DNA from 2 places in the Arthrobacter sp. CAN_A212 genome. Region 2 is predicted to be linked to the other one. Evidence: riboswitches for the same ligand, from Rfam matches in the RefSeq annotation. Region 2 holds a riboswitch; the other holds the start of a gene.
What was found. A riboswitch is a leader RNA that binds a small molecule or an ion and turns the genes downstream of it on or off. The one in region 2 is predicted to bind thiamine pyrophosphate.

Region 1 (9,875 bases), on a different contig from region 2:
GACCGCCGGTGAACTGGCGCTCGAGCCCCACGAGTACACCCTGGAGACGGTCGTGTCCGACGACGGCGACAACTCCGGGAAGGCTGTCACAGTCCTGCCCGGGGGTGGGTTCCTGGTCCTCGACACGGAGGTCACCGACGAACTCGCCGCCGAAGGAGCGGCCAGGGACGCCATCCGTGCCATCCAACAGGCCCGCCGCGACGCTGACCTGCACATCAGCGACCGGATCACGACCACGCTCCGCGCGGCACCCGAACTGGTGGACGCGCTGACAGCCAACGCACCGCTGATCAAGGCGGAAACGCTGACCACCGACCTGCACTTCGTCGCCGCATCGCCGGCTGACGGCGCGCTGACCGTCGGCGAGTACACAGTCACAGTAGAGAGGCACCCATGAGCCAGCAGACCCCGGAACCAATGGACGCCGAAGGCCCGGCCCCGGTAGGGAGCTTTGACCGGTTCTCGGTCGAGAGCGTCTACGCTGAACTACTCAGCCGGGCGCCCGAGAACAAAATGGAACCCCGGATGGCGCCGATGCTCAGGGCGATGGAGATCCTTGGCGAACCCAACAAGGCGTACCCGATCATCCACCTGACCGGGACCAACGGGAAGACCTCGACCGCACGCATGGTCGAGGGCATCCTGCGGGCCCACGAGCTGCGGACCGGACGCTACACCAGCCCCCACCTGAGCAGCGTCACCGAACGGATCAGTATCGACGGCGAACCGGTCTCGGATGAGACCTTCGTCCGGATCTGGGATGAGATCCGGCCGTTCCTGGAAATCATCGACGGTGAACTGGAAGCGGCGGGGGACCCCCGGCTGACCTACTTCGAAAGCATCACCATTCTCGCGTTCGCGGTCTTCGCCGACGAGCCCGTCGACGTCGCCATCATCGAGGTAGGGCTCGGCGGCATCACCGACGCAACCAACGTGGGCGACGGCCAGGTAGCAGTTGTCACGCCGATTTCCCTCGATCACACCGAGCTGCTCGGTGACACCGAATACGATATTGCCTTGGAAAAGTCGGGGATCATCAAACCGGGCGGCTTCCTGATCAGCGCGGCCCAGCCCCACGAGGCCGCCCAGGTGCTCCTCGAGAAGGCTCGCGAAGTCGGCGTTGAGTTCCGGTTCGAGGGAGTTGAGTTCGGGGTCGAAACCAGGACCATCGGCGTCGGCGGTCAGGTGCTGTCCATCAACGGGATAGCCGGCCGGTACGAGGAACTGCTGCTGCCCCTGCACGGGGCGCATCAGGCGCAGAACGCCGCCGTCGCCGTCGCCGCCGTCGAGGCATTCATCGGTGGCGGGACCCGTGAACTCGACGCCGCGGTGGTCCGCGAAGGGTTGCGAACCGTCACCTCGCCGGGGCGGATCGAAGTGGTGCGCACGGCACCGAGCATCATCGTCGACGCGGCGCACAACGCGGCCGGCGCCAAGGCAACCGCGGCAGCCGTCAAGGAAGCCTTCGACTTCAGCCGGTTGATCCTGGTGGTCGGCGTGCTCCAGGACAAGGATGCGGGAGCCATCCTGGCCGAGCTGCATGAGGAACTGGGTGGCATCCTCGAGGACGTCTGCCTGACCCAGTCGAATTCACCGCGCGCCATCCCTGCTGCTGATCTGCTGCAGGACGCGCTAGCGGCCGGGTTCGCCGAGGAACACGTCCACATCGCCGAACGGCTCGACGACGCGCTTGAATGGGCCGTCATGAAGGCCGAGGAAAACAACGACCTCGCAGGGGGCATCCTCATCACCGGTTCGATCACGGTGGTGGGGGAGGCCCGCACCCTGCTGGGTAAGTAGGGGAGTGCACATGGAGCAAAACCGGAAACGCCGTATGACCAAGGCGCAGCGGGAGTGGCGACCCGGAATGCCGAAGAAACGGCGTTCCATCAAAGTCACCTTTGCCTCAGTGGTCCTCACCCTCGAAGCGCTGGTGGTTTTGTTTGCGACCCTCGCCGCATTCGGCTTGTTGCGCGACACCATCTCACCAGTGTTGATCCTAACCGTGGGGATTGCGTTGGCCATCGCACTGGTCGGGGCGTGCGCGTTCCTGACCAAGCCGTACGGCATTGCCATCGGCTGGGTGCTGCAACTGGTCATCATCGCTACCGGGTTCATCGAACCCACCATGTTCCTGATCGGGGTGCTGTTCGCCCTGACCTGGCTGTACGGAATCCGTACCGGGATCCGCCTTGACGCCGAAAACGAGGAGCGTGACCGTCAGCAGGCCGAATGGGAACGGGCGAACCCCGAGGGCGGGTCAGAGCCCGGCACTAATGTTTAGTAGAGTTCCACTGGCCATACCCAACACTTTGGAGGACTTCTGTGAGCGCTGAACGCACTCTTGTACTGATCAAGCCCGACGGCGTTTCCCGCGCTCTGTCCGGGACTATTCTGGCCCGGGTTGAAGCCAAGGGGTACACCCTGGTGGACCTGAAAATGGTGTCGGCCACCCGTGCAATGCTCGAAGAGCACTACGAGGAGCACGTCGGCAAGCCCTTCTTCGAACCGCTCGTCGAGTTCATGCTCAGTGGGCCCATCGTCGCCGCGATCTTTGAGGGCGAGCGGGTCATCGAAGGATTCCGGTCCCTCGCCGGTGCCACCGAGCCAACAGCCGCCGCACCCGGCACCATCCGGGGAGATCTGGGCCGGGACTGGGGTTTGAAGGTGCAGCAGAACCTGGTCCACGGTTCGGACTCGGCAGAATCGGCGCAGCGGGAAATGGGTATCTGGTTCGCCTGAACCCGAACATGAGAGATTTTACCCGGGGCACCAGAAGGTGCCCCGGGTAACCGATGTTGTAGCGTAGTCCCATGACTGAATATCGCAGACTTGGCAACTCCGGACTGAACGTTTCAGTGGTGGGGCTCGGTTGCAACAACCTGGGCCGCTCCGGAACGCCCACCGAGACGCAGCGTGGCACCAACGCCGTCATCGGAGCCGCCATCGATGCGGGAATCAACTTTTTCGACGTGGCCGATTCCTACGGCAAAACCCCCGGCCTGAGCGAGGAAATGCTGGGCAAGGCACTCGTCAAGAACCGCGACGACGTGCTCATCGCCACCAAATTCGGCCTGGACCTGAAAGGCGCCAACGGTCCGGACTGGGGTGCGCGCGGATCGCGCCGGTACATCATGAAGGCTGTCGACGCATCGCTGCGACGCCTGGGCACCGACTGGATCGACCTGTACCAGTTCCACGCGCCAGACCCGCTGACGCCCATCGAGGAGACCCTTTCTGCGCTGGACGCCCTGGTCACCAGCGGCAAGGTCAGGTACATCGGCCATTCCAACCGGGCCGGCTGGCAGCTCGCCGAGGCCGAGTTCGTAGCCCAGCTCGGCGGATACACGCCCTTCATCTCGGCCCAAAACCACTGGAATCTTCTCGAACGCGGGATCGAAGCCGAGGTTGTCCCCGCAGCCGAAGCGTACGGGATCGGCGTGCTCCCCTTCTTTCCCCTCGCCAACGGACTGCTGACCGGCAAGTACAGTGCATCGAAGGTTCCGGCGGGCAGCAGGCTCACCCACTCCCGCACCAACCTGCTGGACGGCGCCGACTGGGACCAGCTCGCCGACTTTGGAGCCTTCGCAAGGGCCCGTGACCTGACCGAACTGCAGGTTGCCTTCTCCTGGCTGGCGGCCCAGCCGTCCGTCGCCTCGGTCATTGCGGGCGCCACCAAGCCGGAACAGATCGAGCAGAACGCCGAAGCGGTGTGCTGGGTACCCTCAGAAACGGAACTGCAGGAGCTCGACCGCATTTTCCCGCGGGCCGCCTAGACCAGTCGAAGCTCCTTGGCCGCCTGGGAGCCGGGACTGATCAAGGCATTGATCAGTCCATCACCAACCCGCCATCAACCACCAGGTTCTGCCCAGTTACGGACCGGGCCCAGGGCGAGGCGAAGAAGAGGACAGCGTCGGCGAACTCCTGCGGAGTGGTCACCCGCCCCAGCGGGGTTGATGCGGCGATGTAATCGAAGACGTCGTCGGGGGTCCCGGCGCTGGCGTCAGTGGTGCGCAGGAGCCCCCCGGAGACCATGTTGACAGTGATGTTCTGCGGGCCAAGGTCTTTCGCCAGGGTCCGGGTCAGCGCAAGCAGCGCTGCTTTCGCCGCGATGTAGTCGTGATAAGGCACCACAGGGTTCTGGAACAGGTTCGTGCCGATGTTGATGATGCGCCCGAAGTTGTGCCCACGCATTCCCGGAAGTGCTGCCTGCGTGGTGTTCAGGCTGGCTTTGACGCTGCCGGCGAACTGGGCGCTGAAATCAGTCCAACTGATCTCCGCTGCGGTGGAGCGGGCATCCCCATTGAAAGTGAATGATGCCAGCGCGTTGTTCACCACCGTGGTGACAGGAGCTCCGAAGTGCACCCGCGCTCGTTCGAGGAGATCGCCGACCTGCAAAGGGTCCGTTACATCCGCTGCTGCAGCCAATGCCCGTTCCGGACCGATCTGGGCGGCGAGCTCGTGAGCCTGGGCTGAGCTGGCCCGGTAGTTAATGACTACGCGGGTGCCTTCAGCCGAGAACGCCTCGACGATGCTCCGGCCCAAGCCCCGACCGCCTCCGGTAACCAGGACAATCTGTTCGGTGAGTTGCATGCAGTACCCCGTCTGAAGTCGTGTGATAAGCGGGGCGAAAAGACGCATGAACCGACCGAAAAGACCGGATGGACATCCCTTCGCCAGTCCGAACTGGATCAGGTTCGACGGGTATGATCTCAGCCAGCAAGAACCGGCACCCCGTGTCGCTCCTGACACAGTAACCGGCGGGGAGACCGTCCCGCTACCCGGCAGGGCTGGCGCGGGGATTTGGGTAGGTCTGGGGCGTAGCGGTTAGGGTGGTGACCATGGCACGGGGTGCTGCTCACCAGAAGCAGCTGAGAATTGACACCCGTTGAACCTGATCTAGTTCGAACTAGCGAAGGGATGTCGTGGATGACTGTTCGTCATGCATCATCTGATTGTGCTCGACTGCTCGAAGAATTACGGTCCACCACCCCCTTGGTCCAATGTATTACCAACGCGGTGGTGACCAACTTCACCGCCAATGTCCTCCTCGCGGTCGGGGCGGCGCCGGCCATGGTGGATATTCCCTCGGAAGCCAAGCAGTTCGCCTCCGTCGCGTCGGGGATCCTTATCAATTTGGGAACTCCCCAGCGGGATCAGCAGACGGCGATGACCGAAGCCGTGGTTGCGGCGAATGCCGCCGGGACGCCGTGGGTGCTGGACCCCGTGGCCGTCGGATTCCTCTCTGTCCGCACGGAGCTGGCCGGTCAGCTGGCGGGGCGGAGCCCGAGGATCATTCGGGGGAATGCCTCCGAGATCCTCGCTTTGGCGGGTGCGGGCTCTGGTGGTCGCGGAGTCGATTCCACCGACGATCCTCTGGATGCTCTGCACGCGGCCCGGTCACTCTCACGGTCGACGTCGTCGGCTGTGGCCATATCAGGCGCCCACGATCTCATGGTTGGTCCGGATGGAGATGCCGTAGTCGTAGCGAACGGGCATGCCCTGCTTACGAAGGTGACGGGTGGGGGCTGCGCGCTGGGGGCCGTCATGGCTGCCTTCGCCGCTCTAACCGACGATGCCGTTCTCGCGGCCACTGCGGCCACGGGTGTGTACACCCTCGCAGCGGAGCAGGCGGCGGCGCGAGCAAACGGACCCGGGAGCTTCGCCATCGAATTCCTCGACCGGCTGGCTGCCGTGACACCCGACGACGTCGCCTCCGGTCTGAATCTCCTTGCGGTGAGCCCATCGGACGGCGCGCGATGAAGCGATGGAACGAGGCGGTGACCCTTCGGGACCAGCTGTCTCTGTACCTTGTGACTGACACTGGCCTGTGCCAACCTACTCCGGTAGCCGACGTCGTTGCAGCGGCGGTGGCCGGCAGCGCGACCATGGTTCAGGTGCGCGACAAGAACGCGTCAACCAGGGGTCTGCTCCAGTTACTTCTCGCGGTTGCCGAATCGGTTGGATCGATTGTCCCCGTGTTGGTCGACGACCGGGTTGACGTCTTCCTGGCTGCTCGGGCCCGCGGAGCACAGGTCGCCGGAGTGCACGTTGGTCAATCCGACCTGCCCGTCCATTTGGTGCGGTCAATCGTCGGTCCGGGTGCGATCGTAGGCCTCAGCGCTGCCACCGGCAGCGAAATCGGGACCGCTCACAACCTGCCGGCTTCGACCGTGGACTATTTGGGGATTGGTGCCATCCATGCGACAGCCACCAAAGCTGATCATCCCGATCCGTTGGGAACCGAAGGATTCGGTGCTCTGGCTTCGGGAAGCTCTTTGCCGTGTGTGGCAATTGGCGGGATCGGGGTATCCGATGTACGCCCCCTCCGCGACGCCGGGGCTGCAGGGGTCGCGGTCGTCTCAGCCGTCTGTGCGTCGACCGATCCGGAGGCAGCAGCGCGAGAGTTGGCCGGCCAATGGCGATCCTAGGGCCGCTTGCCCTCCGCCGGGTCCCCCGCGTTCTCAGCATCGCCGGAACGGATCCCACGGGCGGGGCGGGCATCCAGGCCGATCTGAAGAGTATTGCCGCGATGGGCGGTTACGGGATGGCTGTCGTGACAGCGCTCGTCGCGCAGAACACGAGAGGCGTCCGCTCGGTGCACACTCCACCGACCCCGTTTCTGCGTGAACAGTTGGATGCAGTGAGCGACGACGTGACCATCGACGCCGTGAAGGTCGGGATGCTCGGTGACGTGGCGACCATCGAGGTTGTCCACGAGTGGCTCCTCCGCGTTCAACCACAGCTGGTGGTGCTTGATCCCGTCATGATTGCCACCAGCGGCGACAGACTGCTGGCTGACTCGGCGGAAGCATCCATGCGGGGCCTGGTCGGAACGGTAAGCCTGGTAACGCCTAATCTGCCCGAGCTCGCGGTTCTGGTCGGCGCTCCGGTTGCCACGCACTGGCCGGAGGCCCTGGACCAGGCGCAGCGGCTCTCTGCCAGCACCGGAACGGCTGTCCTCGTCAAGGGTGGGCACCTGCTCACGGATTCGAGCCCGGATGCCCTGGTGGATGCGGCAGGAATGGCCGGGGAGACCCTTCGCGAGTTCCTCGCTCCCCGAGTCCCGACCGACAACACCCATGGAACAGGGTGTTCATTGTCCGCTGCCGTTGCGACCGTCATGGCGCGCACGGGGGACTGGGGTATCGCCGTCAGTGAGGTGAAGAAGTGGCTGCAGGAGGCCTTGACTTACGCCGACGAATTGCAGGTTGGTGACGGTAGCGGACCGATCAACCACTTCCACCACTTATGGCCAGCAGCATTGCCGGGCAAGTGAATACCTGGGAACGGTCCGACACGCCGAAATCGACTGACATCCGGCCCCCGTGACATACCGTAGACCCAACCCCCGAGAGGATCCCCATGGCATGTGACGGCTGCAGAACTTCGTCAAAGTTGGACTTTGACTTCAGCATGGCCTTCCAGCCGATCTATGACGCCGTCGCCGGGCGGGTCTGGGGCTATGAGGCACTGGTCAGGGGCTTCGCCGGCGAAGGTGCCTACGACGTCCTCTCGCGGGTGACACCGGAGCAGAAGTACCGGTTCGACCAGGATTGCCGGGTCAAGGCGATCGAACTGGCCTCGCGGCTGTTCCCTGCGGATCAGGAACTGAAGCTTTCCATCAACTTCATGCCAAACGCTGTCTACGAGCCGGCTGCCTGCCTTCGCGCCACGCTGCAGGCCGCCGCCCGCTATAGCTTCCCGACGTCCGCAATCATGTTCGAGTTCACCGAGAACGAGGAGGTGTCCGACACCGGCCACCTCACGAACATCATCACCGAATACCGCAGGCACGGCTTCACCACCGCCATCGACGACTTTGGGGCCGGGCACGCGGGGCTGGGGTTGCTCGTCGAGTTTCAGCCCGATCTGATCAAGATCGACATGCTGCTCATCCGTGGGATCGACGCGAGCCCGGCCCGGCAGATCGTCGTCGCCAGCGTCGTCGATATGGCGCACAAGCTTGGCATCACCGTCCTCGCCGAGGGTATCGAAACCGAAGGGGAGTACCTCGCGCTCAAGGCGGTCGGAATCAGCCTGTTCCAGGGGTACTGGTTCGCGAGGCCAGCGTTCGAGGAGCTTCCGCCGTTGCGTCACGTGTTGGTTGGTAGCTAGCGGCTGTCGCGCTTTGCCTGGCGTCTGGCAGCCTTCCCCCGGCCACCGGATTCGACCACTTCTCCCGCCGCTTTCCGGCGATAACTCGTCGTGTACTTATTGCGTGCACGCCGGATACGTTGGTGCAACGCCAGTAGCCCGTCCTCATCGAGAACAGCCAGGCGGTCTGCTAACGCATCCGACCGAGTGCTTCGGCGGCGAGCTTGCGCAGGCCGGGATCTGGTGCACCTTCAGAGACCTCGGCCACCTTGTCGCGCACCTCGGCGGAGAGTCCGGTAGACACCGACCGCAGCGAGAGCTTCTGCACCCCCTGATCATCATCGAGCATGAGACTGCCCAGCACCCTGCTGGCCGACTCCGGAGGCAGCATCGCCGCGGCCTCGGCCGCGGCCACCCGAACCCGGGCGTCGTCGTTCGCCGCCGCCGCCGCAACGACCTCCTCCGACTGTGCGCTGTCGATCGCACCGGCAAGGTAGGCGGCCTTGGCAGCAAGTCCGGGTTCCGCCTCACGGACCAGGGTCAGCAGATGAGGAAGGGCCTCTGGGCCGAGCCTCGAGGCTTCGGGGTAGTCGACCTCATCCGGGTCAAGGGCTGCCCGGACTTCCTCCATGGTTACTGACATGGCGCTCTCCTAAACGTTCACTGTTAGTGCGCTGTTGACCAGCGTAGTGGTTTCCGCACCGTCGAGATCGGGTGGCGGATTAGTGACATTCCAGGTGCCCCCACCCGTCATCAACCGGTCGGTCGGCGTGACATGGGGTAGGCCCAGCACGTGGCCTACCTCGTGGCCGAGGGTCCAGCTGCTGGCCGTGGAGGACACCGCGCAGCTGGGGCGGCCGGCTGGGAAGGCTGCACATCCGTTCGACGGCGGATTGGTACTTCTCACGAAATAGACCGCCACATGGTCGTTGCCGACATTGGCCCGGTTTCCATACAGCTGGTTCTGTTCGGTGGTGGTCGATCCCATGGTGCACCCGCCCACATCGAGGTCCGTGAGCAAGGGGAGGTTGAGGTTCTCGGTGGAACCGAGAGCAACATTGATGCCCCGGCTGGCGTAGACGGTCCGCATGGCCTGCACCATCTGGTCCACGGTGAAGCTCGTGGGAGCGGTCAGGATCTTCAGATGCAGGACAACGGTCGGGACCAGGCTCCACGCCTTCGACCAGGCGCTGCCGTCGGTGCCGCGGACAAAGACGTGCTCATGCTCCTGCCCCATGGTGTCGGCGACCGGTTCGGAGGCGAGAACACCGCCGTCGTTGTGGCGGCCCCAGTCGTGCCAGGCGCCGTTCCAGAAGGCTTTTTGCCAGAGGGCGTTGTCTGCGCCGCGGACGTAGATGTTGCAGACCGTGTTGTTGCGGGACACGATCGACGGTCCGCCGGTGAAACCGCCGGCGGGGGCGCCGTGGTTGAACCAGCCGGACCAGCCGCCGCTTCCAGTCCAGGCTTTGGACCAGACGTTGCCGTCGGTGCCGCGGACAAAGACGTGTTCGTGGTTGTCGCCCATGGAGCCGGGGGCGGGTTCGGAGGCGAGAACACCGCCGTCGTTGTGGCGGCCCCAGTCGTGCCAGGCGCCGTTCCAGAAGGCTTTCTGCCAGAGGGCGTTGTCTGCGCCGCGGACGTAGATGTTGCAGACCCTGTTGTTGCGGGACACGATCGACGGTCCGCCGGCGAAACCGCCGGCGGGGGCGCCGTGGTTGAACCAGCCGGACCAGCCGCCGCTTCCAGTCCAGGCTTTGGACCAGACGTTGCCGTCGGTG
Region 2 (9,875 bases):
GGTAGGCGCGGGAGGAAGCCTGCGCCGGACCGACGAACAGGGTCAGCATCAGCCCGAACACCCAGAACGTCACGTCTCCGGTCCAGGTGAAGCCCAGCACCTCGTGGGTGCCCGGTCCGAGGATCAGGACGGCGGAGCCAGCAATCAGCAGGCCAATCAGCGCGACGATGATGACCCGTTTCGGGCCCACCCGGTCGTCGAGGAAGCCACCGACGATCGCGCCGACCGCGGCGATCAGGTTCCCGGCGATGGCGAAGACGATCACCTCGCTCAGTGTGAACCCGAAGGTACCCGCCGCGATGATGCCGCCGAACGTGAAAACCGCCGCAAGACCGTCACGGAAAATGGCGCTCGCCAGGAGGAAGAAGATGGTGTGCGGGCTGGTCCGGTAGATCGCCCTGACCCGGCGGAACAACAGCCCATAGGACGCGAGGAAGCCCAACTGCGCTGCCTTGTCCTGACGCGGGACTTCCGGAACCGCAAACATCACCGGCACCGCGAATGCCAGGAACCAGAGGGCCGAGAACACCGCGACCAACCGGATGTTCAGGCTGTCAGTGGTGTCGGAGCCAAACCAGGTGAAGGCTGGCTCCACAAACGCGACCAGCACCAGAATGAGCGCGACAATTCCGCCGACATAACCCATCGCCCACCCGAACCCGCTGATCCGCCCGATACTGCGTGGGGTCGAGATCTGGGTCAGCATCGCGTTGTAGTTCACGCCGGCGAACTCGAAGAAAATGTTGGCCAGGGCGATCAGGGCGACGCCCAGGAGCAGGAACTCTGGTTGGGGGAAGACGAAGAAGCAGAGGCCGGTGAGCAGGGCCACCAAAAGGCTGTTCACCCCCAGCCAGAGCTTCCGCCGTCCGCCGTTGTCGGAGCGTTGGCCGGTCACCGGCGCGAGTAAAGCGATCATGGCGCCTGCAATGGCGAGGCCCCAGCCCAGCACCACCGAGGCGCGGGCTTCCCCGCCGAAGGCGTCACTGGTGAGGTACACCGTAAACACGAAGGTGGTCATCACCGCGTTGAACGCGGCCGACCCCCAGTCCCATGACGCCCACGCGAGTACCGGCCGCGACAGCAGCCTGCCCGCACCGCTCGCCTGGCCTGGAACTGCGTCCTTCTCCCGGGCGCTGGAGGAGTGCTGGGACGGTACCGGCTGGGGGGATTCCACGCTCATAGGGTGAATGCTATCCCGCGTTGCCCCCTGCGCAGCTGAGGTAGATGGCCGTGACGGAACTAAGCGTGTAACCGCCACCAGGTATTCCGCGCCGACCATCTCCACTGCCGACGGCGTAACCCGGCGGGATGCCCTGTATTCCACAGGTAGAATAAGTCGAAGCCCCTGACCGTCCGTGCTGTCAACAGCTGACCGTCTCACACTGAGAGATCAGGAGATCATCGTGCTAATCGTGCTCATCGCGTTGTTCGCGGTAGCCTTTGTTGCGCCCCTGATCTTCCGCCGGCTCGGACGCTCGGCCTTCTACGTGCTGGCTGCCGTCCCCGGTGCTGCGTTCGTCTGGCTGGTCATCACCTTCGACCAGTACACGGGGGAGGGGCAGAACCTCCTCGAGGGCCAGCCCAACGCTCCACCGTCCATCATCTTCCGGTGGATCCCGAGCCTCACCCTGGAACTGGCCTTCCGGATGGACACGCTGGCCGCCGTGCTATCGCTCCTCATCCTCGGCATCGGTGCCCTGGTCCTGTTCTACTGCGCACGGTACTTCAAGCAGAACGACCCCAATCTCGGGCCGTTCGGCGCTCAGCTCCTCGCGTTCGCCGGTGCCATGTTCGGGCTGGTCACCGCCGACGACATGATCCTGCTGTTCATTTTCTGGGAACTGACCACGGTCCTGTCCTACCTGCTGATCGGTTACTCCCGGCACCGCCTTGCGGCACGCCGCGCAGCCCTGCAGGCGCTGATTGTCACCACCCTCGGCGGGCTCACGATGCTGGTCGGCATGATCATGCTGGGCCAGACCGCTGGCACCTATCGGATCTCGGACATCATGGCCCAGTCCGAATCGCTGCTGTCCAACGGACTGGTGGTCGACGTCGCGATTGGTCTGATCCTGGTCGGAGCGGTCACCAAGTCGGCGCTGATTCCGTTCCACTTCTGGCTCCCCGGCGCCATGGCCGCTCCCACCCCGGTGAGCGCTTACCTGCACGCGGCAGCGATGGTGAAGGCCGGCATCTACCTGGTGGCGCGTTTCGCCCCGGGGTTTGCCGACGCCGCCTCCTGGCTGCCGATGATCATGATCCTCGGATTGGCCACCATGCTGATCGGCGGGTGGCGGGCGCTGCGCCAGCACGACCTGAAACTGATCCTCGCGTACGGTACCGTCAGCCAGCTCGGATTCCTCACCATGGTGGTAGGCCTGGGCGGGCCCGGCGGGGCGCTCGCCGGCCTCGGCATGCTCGTGGCGCACGGGCTGTTCAAGGCGACGCTGTTCCTGGTGGTCGGCATCATCGACCATCAGGCCGGCACCCGCGATATCCGCAAGCTCGCCGGAATCCGCAAAACTGCCCCCGCCCTCGCCGTCATCGCGACCATCGCCGCAGCATCAATGGCCGGCATTCCACCCCTGCTGGGTTTCGTGGCCAAGGAATCAATCTTCGAGACCTTTGTCCATCAGGCAGAGATCGATCCCACTCCCATCGGCACCCTGCTGCTCATCGGCATAGTGGCCGGTTCGGCGCTCACCTTCGCCTACAGCGCCCGGTTCGTCTGGGGCGGATTCGCCTGCAAGGGGAAGGAAGCCACTGAGTTCACCCGCGTGGAGAAATCATTCCTTTTCGCCCCGGCCCTCCTCACCGTCTTCACCGTGGGGCTTGGACTCTGGCCGGCCCCGCTGGACGCCATCATTCAGCCGTACGTGACGCTGTTCGAGGCCGACGGCGAGGACAGCTACCTTGCCCTGTGGCACGGTTTCACCCCAGCCCTTGCCTTGTCAGTGGTCACCATCGTCGTCGGCGTCCTCTTGTTCTGGTTCCGCGCCCAGGTGGAGCGGGCACAGTCCAGGGTACCGGCCCTGATCGACGCCGAACGCGGCTACAAATACACGATCGGTACGCTCGACGACGTCGCCGTCTGGATCACCGGACGCACCCAGCGAGGTTCGCTGGCGTTCTATCTCTTCGTCATCCTGACCATGGCCATCATCACTCCGCTGACGGCGATCGTGTTCTACGACGCGCCGCTTCCGGACCAGTGGCACTACGCGGACTCGCCGGCGCAGGTGGCGGCCGGCGTCGTCATCATCCTTGGCATCCTCGCTGCGATCCGCGCCACCAAGCGGTTCATGGCGGTGCTCATGGTCGGGGTGACCGGGTATGGAATGGCACTGATTTTCGCGCTGCAGGGCGCCCCCGACCTGGCGTTGACCCAAATGCTGGTAGAGACGATCGTGCTGGTCGCCTTCGTGCTCGCGCTGCGCTCGCTACCCGCACGGCTGTGGCAAAAGGAGCCGGGACGGTACCGGTTGCTCCGCGCCGTCCTGGGGATCTCCTTCGGTCTGGTCATGGCGGCAATCGCGATGTCCTCCATGGCCTCACGCATCGCCGCCCCGGTGTCCCTTGAATATCCGGGCCTGGCCTACGAGGGCGGAGGCGGGGAGAACATCGTCAACGTCACCCTGGTGGACATCAGGGCCTGGGACACTTACGGCGAGATTTCGGTGCTGGCCATTGCCGCCACCGGTATTGCCAGCCTGATCTTCATCCGCGGGCGCGGTGACACCCGCCAGCGGGCCGAAAGCGTCAAATCTGGTTCGGTCGATCGCGGGCAGGAACCCCTGGGCGTGTTCGGGCGGGAAGCCGCGGCGCTGGAGCTGGCGAAGAAGTTCTCGTCGGTCTCCCGGGACGCGTGGCTGGTGGCCGGACGGACCCTCGCACCCGAGCGCAGGTCGATCATCTTCGAGGTCATCACCCGGTTGCTTTTCCACTCGATCATCATTTTCTCGATCTACCTGCTCCTCGCGGGCCACAATCTGCCGGGCGGTGGATTCGCCGGTGGGCTGATGGCCGGGCTGGCACTGACCGTGCGCTACCTGGCGGGTGGGCGCTTCGAGCTGGCGGAAGCCAGCCCGGTCAGTGCGGGGGTTTTGCTCGGTGCGGGTATGGCGACCACCTCCCTCAGCGCATTGATCCCGCTGCTGCTGGGCGGTCAGATCCTCCAGACCGCCATCCTGGAGTTCTGGATGCCGGTCTTCGGGGACGTCAAGTTCGTCACCTCGACCATCTTCGACATCGGCGTCTATCTGGTGGTCGTTGGGCTGGTGCTTGACGTGCTGCGCAGCCTGGGCTCGGAGATTGACGAACGCAGCGAGGGCCTCTCCGCATCGACCGATCCGGACGACATGCAGGCGCAGCAACAAGAACATACCGAGTCCGGCGAGGGAGTGGTCCGATGAGCGTGAACATCACCCTGCTGGTGGTCATGGCAGCCCTCTTCGCGGGCGGCATCTACCTGCTGCTGGAGCGCAGCCTGACCCGGGTCCTGCTGGGCCTGATCCTGCTGGCCAACGGTGCCAACATTCTCCTGCTCTCCACCGGAGGCCGGGCTGGCGTCGCACCGCTGTACTCCGAGGAAATCCCCGCCGACGCCTACTCTGATCCGCTGCCCCAGGCGCTGATCCTCACGGCCATTGTGATCTCCTTCGCCGTCACAGCCTTCATGCTCGGCATCATCTACCGGTCCTGGGTGCTGGGCAGGCGCGATGAGGTGCAGGACGACATGGAGGACCGCAGGGTGGCCAGTCAGAGCAGCTTCGACGCCGAAGACGACGCCGATGTGCCCGAGGAGACCACCGAGTTCACGCCGCTTGAGGAGGCCGAGGAAGCCCCCGGATCCCAGAACGCAGGAGTCCTCGACCTCTCCGCCGACCCGAAGGAGCCACGGTGAACATCGCAAGCTACGCACCGCTGGCGGTAGTCCTGCCCTTCCTCGGTGCGGCAATCGCCTTCCTCCTGATCCGCCACTCAAGGTCACAGCGTGCGGTGAGCATCTCCACGCTGAGCATCACCCTGATCCTCGAACTGTTCCTGCTCCAGAACGCTGCAGTGAACGGCGCAACCGCGGTGTTCATCGGCGGCTGGATGCCACCGTTCGGCATCACCCTGGTGGTCGATCAGTTCTCGGCGCTGATGCTGGTCATCTCAACGGCAATCAGCCTGGCCGTGCTGGTCTACGCCACCGGGCAGGGAATGACCGACGGGGACGAGGACGGGCCGATCTCGATCTTCCACCCCACCTACCTCATCCTGGTGGCGGGCGTCTCCAACGCGTTCATGTCCGGTGACCTGTTCAACCTGTACGTCGGCTTCGAGATCCTGCTGACCGCAAGCTACGTGCTGATGACCCTGGGCGGAACCACACCCCGGATCCGTGCCGGGGTCACCTACGTGGTGGTCAGCGTGGTGTCCTCCCTCCTGTTCCTGATCGCGATCGGCATGATCTACGCGGCTACCGGCACCATCAACCTGGCCGACCTCGCCGTGAAACTGGGCGAAATCGACCCGGCGACGCAGATGATGCTGCACCTGATGCTGCTCGTCGCCTTCGGGATCAAGGCTGCGGTGTTCCCGCTCTCCTTCTGGCTGCCCGACTCCTACCCGACGGCGCCAGCACCGGTGACCGCAGTGTTCGCTGGCCTGCTTACCAAGGTGGGCGTGTACGCGATGGTTCGCACCGAGACCCTCCTTTTTCCGGGCGACCGGATCAATACGCTGCTGATGGTGGTCGCGATCCTCACCATGGTGGTGGGTATCCTCGGTGCCCTGGCACAGTCCGACATCAAACGAATGCTCTCCTTCACCCTGGTCAGCCACATCGGATTCATGATTTTCGGGCTGGCGATTTCCACGGTGGTCGGCTTGGGTGCTGCCATTTTCTACGTGGCCCACCACATCACCGTGCAGACCAGTCTCTTCCTGGTCACTGGGCTGATTGAACGTCGTGGCGGGACCGCCAACATGGACCGCCTTGGCGGTCTGGCCAAACTCTCTCCGCTCCTCGGAATCCTGTTCTTCATTCCGGCCATGAACCTTGCCGGCATCCCGCCGTTCTCCGGCTTCCTTGGCAAGCTGGGGATCCTGCAGGCAGGCGTCGAGCTGGGCTCGCCGATCGCCTACGTGGCCGTCGGCGCCAGCGTGATCACCTCTCTGCTGACACTTCTGGCGATCGCGAGGGTCTGGAACCGCGCGTTCTGGCGCCGCCCGGAAGACGCCCTCCATCCCGACCCCATCCTGCTGGCAACCAAGGCTGACGGTTCAGCGGTCCGCACCTCGCAGCGCGTCAACGGTGAAACGACCGGCCGGTTCTCCGGACGCAACCCCGTCAACCTGCTGCCACGCACCATGGTCGGTCCGACCATGGGACTCGTGGGGCTCGGCCTGCTGCTCACCCTGCTGGCTGGCCCGCTGTTCGAGATCAGCGACAACGCAGCGAAAAACATGCTGGAACGCACCGACTACATTGAGGCTGTCCTCGGCGAGGGGAGCGCACCATGACCCGGCAGAAGATCCCGTTCATCACCGAACTGCCCCTGATCATCTGGCTGGTCATTGTCTGGGGTGCACTCTGGCAGGACTTCAGCCCGGGTAACCTCATCTTCGGCGGCCTGATCGCCTACGCCGTCGCCAATCTGCTGTACCTGCCCCCGGTGGAGCTCAGCGGACGGTTCAACGTGCTCTACGCCGTGCCGTTCGCGGTCCGGTTCATCTACAAGCTGGTGGTCGCAAGCTTCGAGGTGTTCTGGCTCTCGTTGACCCGCGGGCCGCACCTTGTGAACGCCGTCGTCGCCGTGCAATTGCGTAGCCCGTCAGACCTGCTGGTCACCACCACAGGGCATGCCCTGTCCCTGATCCCCGGATCGCTGGTGATTGAGGTGGACCGTTCCACCTCAACCCTGTACCTGCACTGCCTGAACGTCGTCACCCCCGAAGATGCTGCAAAAATCCGGTCCGACGTGCGCGCCACCGAAGCCTGGCTGATCAGGATCATGGGAACGCGGGACGATCTGGCGCTGCTGACAGCCGAGGACCGGTTCGATGAGGAGAACGACTCCCGTCAGGAAGGGGCCAGCACATGATGACTGTCGCCATCATCATCTCTGCGGGCCTGCTCGTCCTGGCCGCCCTGTGCGCCCTGTACCGCATTGCCCGGGGCCCCTCCATCCTGGACCGGGTGCTCGCCATCGACGTGCTGCTCGCCACCATCGGTGGGGCGCTTGCCATGGATATGGCGGTCAACCGGCACCTGGACAACGTGGTGCTCCTGGTAGCCATCTCGGTGATCGGGTTCATCGGCTCGGTCACCGTGGCGCGCTTCGTGACGGACAGGAAATAGGACATGAACGAGACTGTGATTGACGCCCTGACCGCCGTGTTCCTGATCGGCGGTTCCCTCATGTCCGTTGCTGCCGGTGTCGGGCTGCTCCGGTTTCCTGACCTGTTGGCCAGAATGCATGCGGCCACCAAACCCCAGGTGTTGGGGTTGCTGTTGTTCCTGCTGGCGATGGCACTGCAGCTGGGCAGCTGGGTCCTGCTGCCCGTGCTGTTGTTGTGCTGGATCTTCATGCTGCTGACCGTCCCCGTCTCGGCCCACATGGTGGGACGAGCAGGCTACCGTACCAAGCACATGCGGCGTGACCTGCTCAGCATGGACGAACTCGATGAGGTCGTAGAGAAGGCGGCCGGCAAAAGGGCGCCCGACCCGAATATGGCCGAGCGCCCCGACGAGACGTAAAGCGGGCGCCTAGGTCAGGTCGCGGGTCTTCGCGAACCGGAGGGCTGCCTTCTGCGTGGTGCGGTTGGTGAGGACCTGCAGGACCGCCCGGACGGCCCCGGAAATCAAGGCGAACGCGATGGCGGAGCGCAGGCTGTTCTCGAGGGCGTCCTCATCCTTGGGTGATGCCTTGCCGGTGGTCTTGTGCCAGATGAAATCCACCAGCTTGGCGCCGACAATTCCGGCTCCGAGGCTCAGTGCTACGCCGAGCAGTTTCATAAACTGGTTCATGGGTGTCTCCTTCGATGGTTGCTCTTTTTCCTAGCCTAGCGTTTCGCCTCGTCGACAACGACGCATCCGTCGCCGAACGCTGGGTGGTTTGGGGGCGGAGTGAAACGATCAGGTGTACGCTGGAAAATGCTAAACATACGACAGGGGAGCGCCGCTCAGATCATGAGCGGGCGCTGAGAGTGCGGACTACCGCAGACCCTCGAACCTGATCCGGCTAGTACCGGCGAAGGGAGTCGAGTATCTCAGGGTGCCCGGCCAGTGGCATTGCTGCAGGCCTTAGGTGCCCTCCCCTCCTGTACCTCAGGAGGAATTCAACATGGCTTCATCACCAGCACAAACCCGTAACACCCCCACCCGACGCCCCAACTATCAGTGGCGCGTGGTCGATATCGTCGTCGCGTCGGTGGTGGCGGTCGCCGTCGGGGTGGTGTTCTTCGCCTGGTCCGCCGGTTACACAGGGATCGCGGCGATCACCAGTGCGTTCCCGCCACTGGCAGGACTCTATACCGGAGGGTGGCTGATCGCCGGGGTTCTCGGCGGCCTCATCATCAGGAAACCCGGCGCGGCCATTTACTGCGAGGTGCTGGCGGCCGCCGTTTCGGCACTCCTCGGCACCCAGTTTGGCCTGACCACCCTGCTCTCCGGTGCCATCCAGGGACTGGGGGCCGAGCTGATCTTCCTGCTGTTCCTCTACCGCAAATGGAACCTCGGGGTGGCGTTGCTCGCCGGGCTGGGTGCTGGACTGGCCCTCGCCATCTCCGAGAACATCCTCTACAACGCCCTCTGGGCCGTGGAATGGCAGCTCATGTACGTGGTCTTCGCATCCATCTCCGGTGTGGTGATCGCGGGGCTTCTCTCGTGGCTGGCCGTCCGGGGACTGGCTAAGACAGGCGTCCTGTCCGCCTTCGCCGCCGGACGAACGGCTGACGTCTAACCGGTATGGCCGAGCAAACGAGGGAGCGGGCAGCCGTCAGGATCGCAGCCTGCGGCTGGAGCTGGCGGCACGCCGGGCGCAAGAGACCAGCGGTCCAGGACATTGACCTGGTGGTCGAGCCCGGGGAACGGGTGTTGTTGCTTGGCGCGTCCGGTTCCGGGAAGTCCACCCTGCTGCATGGCCTGGCGGGCGTGCTCGGCGACGACGGTCAGGGCGAGGAGCACGGTTCCCTCACCCTCGACGGAAGCCCGCCCGGCCGGGTCCGGGGACGCGCCGGGCTGGTCCTGCAGGACCCCGACACGCAGATCGTCCTCGCCCGGGTGGGCGACGAGGTGGCGTTCGGGGCCGAGAACCAGTCCGTCCCCCGCGCGGAAATCTGGGAGCGGGTGCGGCGGGCGCTCGACGACGTCGGGCTGGACGTTCCCCTGGACCGGTCCACCACCGCGCTTTCCGGCGGGCAAAAGCAGCGCCTCGCTCTCGCCGCGGTGCTGGCCATGCAGCCCGGGCTGCTGCTGCTGGATGAACCGACAGCCAACCTCGACCCCGAGGGTGTCCTGGAGGTGCGGGACGCCGTCGTCCGTGTCCTGGATCGAACCGGTGCCACCTTCGTGGTGGTGGAACACCGGGTGGCGGTCTGGGCTGACGTGGTGGACCGGGTGGTGGTGCTGGCGGCCGACGGCGGTATCCTCGCCGATGGCCCGCCGGGCACCGTCCTCACGGACTCCCGCACCCGCGAGCGGCTGGCGGAGGCCGGCGTGTGGATCCCCGGGCACCAGCCAGCTGTGCCAGGGGTGCTGCCGTCCCCCGGGGACCCGCTGCTGGCAGCCCGTGGGCTTTCGGTCGCCCGGACCAGGCGCGGTCCAGTGGTGCTCGACGGCGTCGACGTTGACCTGCAGGCGGGGGCGTCGCTGGGCATTGTCGGAC

Region 1: another riboswitch for thiamine pyrophosphate. It lies ahead of IWX64_RS07290 (3-oxoacyl-ACP reductase); the one in region 2 lies ahead of IWX64_RS02125 (ECF transporter S component).

The regions. Positions count from the first base shown of each region.
Region 1 is NZ_JADOUT010000007.1:8-9,882, reverse strand. It holds gene ileS (isoleucine--tRNA ligase) at 1-397, shown strand, start outside; gene IWX64_RS07310 (bifunctional folylpolyglutamate synthase/dihydrofolate synthase) at 394-1,800, shown strand; gene IWX64_RS07305 (DUF4233 domain-containing protein) at 1,811-2,284, shown strand; gene ndk (nucleoside-diphosphate kinase) at 2,326-2,742, shown strand; gene IWX64_RS07295 (aldo/keto reductase) at 2,814-3,776, shown strand; gene IWX64_RS07290 (3-oxoacyl-ACP reductase) at 3,829-4,593, opposite strand; TPP riboswitch at 4,652-4,747, opposite strand; TPP riboswitch at 4,838-4,938, shown strand; gene thiM (hydroxyethylthiazole kinase) at 4,930-5,763, shown strand; gene thiE (thiamine phosphate synthase) at 5,760-6,431, shown strand; gene thiD (bifunctional hydroxymethylpyrimidine kinase/phosphomethylpyrimidine kinase) at 6,419-7,279, shown strand; gene IWX64_RS07270 (EAL domain-containing protein) at 7,417-8,118, shown strand; gene IWX64_RS07265 (HEAT repeat domain-containing protein) at 8,288-8,740, opposite strand; partial or broken gene IWX64_RS07260 (hypothetical protein) at 8,750-9,875, opposite strand, start outside.
Region 2 is NZ_JADOUT010000001.1:449,590-459,464, reverse strand. It holds gene IWX64_RS02165 (MFS transporter) at 1-1,279, opposite strand, end outside; gene IWX64_RS02160 (Na+/H+ antiporter subunit A) at 1,404-4,412, shown strand; gene IWX64_RS02155 (Na(+)/H(+) antiporter subunit C) at 4,409-4,903, shown strand; gene IWX64_RS02150 (Na+/H+ antiporter subunit D) at 4,900-6,510, shown strand; gene IWX64_RS02145 (Na+/H+ antiporter subunit E) at 6,507-7,091, shown strand; gene IWX64_RS02140 (monovalent cation/H+ antiporter complex subunit F) at 7,091-7,348, shown strand; gene mnhG (monovalent cation/H(+) antiporter subunit G) at 7,352-7,747, shown strand; gene IWX64_RS02130 (DUF4235 domain-containing protein) at 7,757-8,017, opposite strand; TPP riboswitch at 8,150-8,266, shown strand; gene IWX64_RS02125 (ECF transporter S component) at 8,334-8,951, shown strand; gene IWX64_RS02120 (ABC transporter ATP-binding protein) at 8,957-9,875, shown strand, end outside.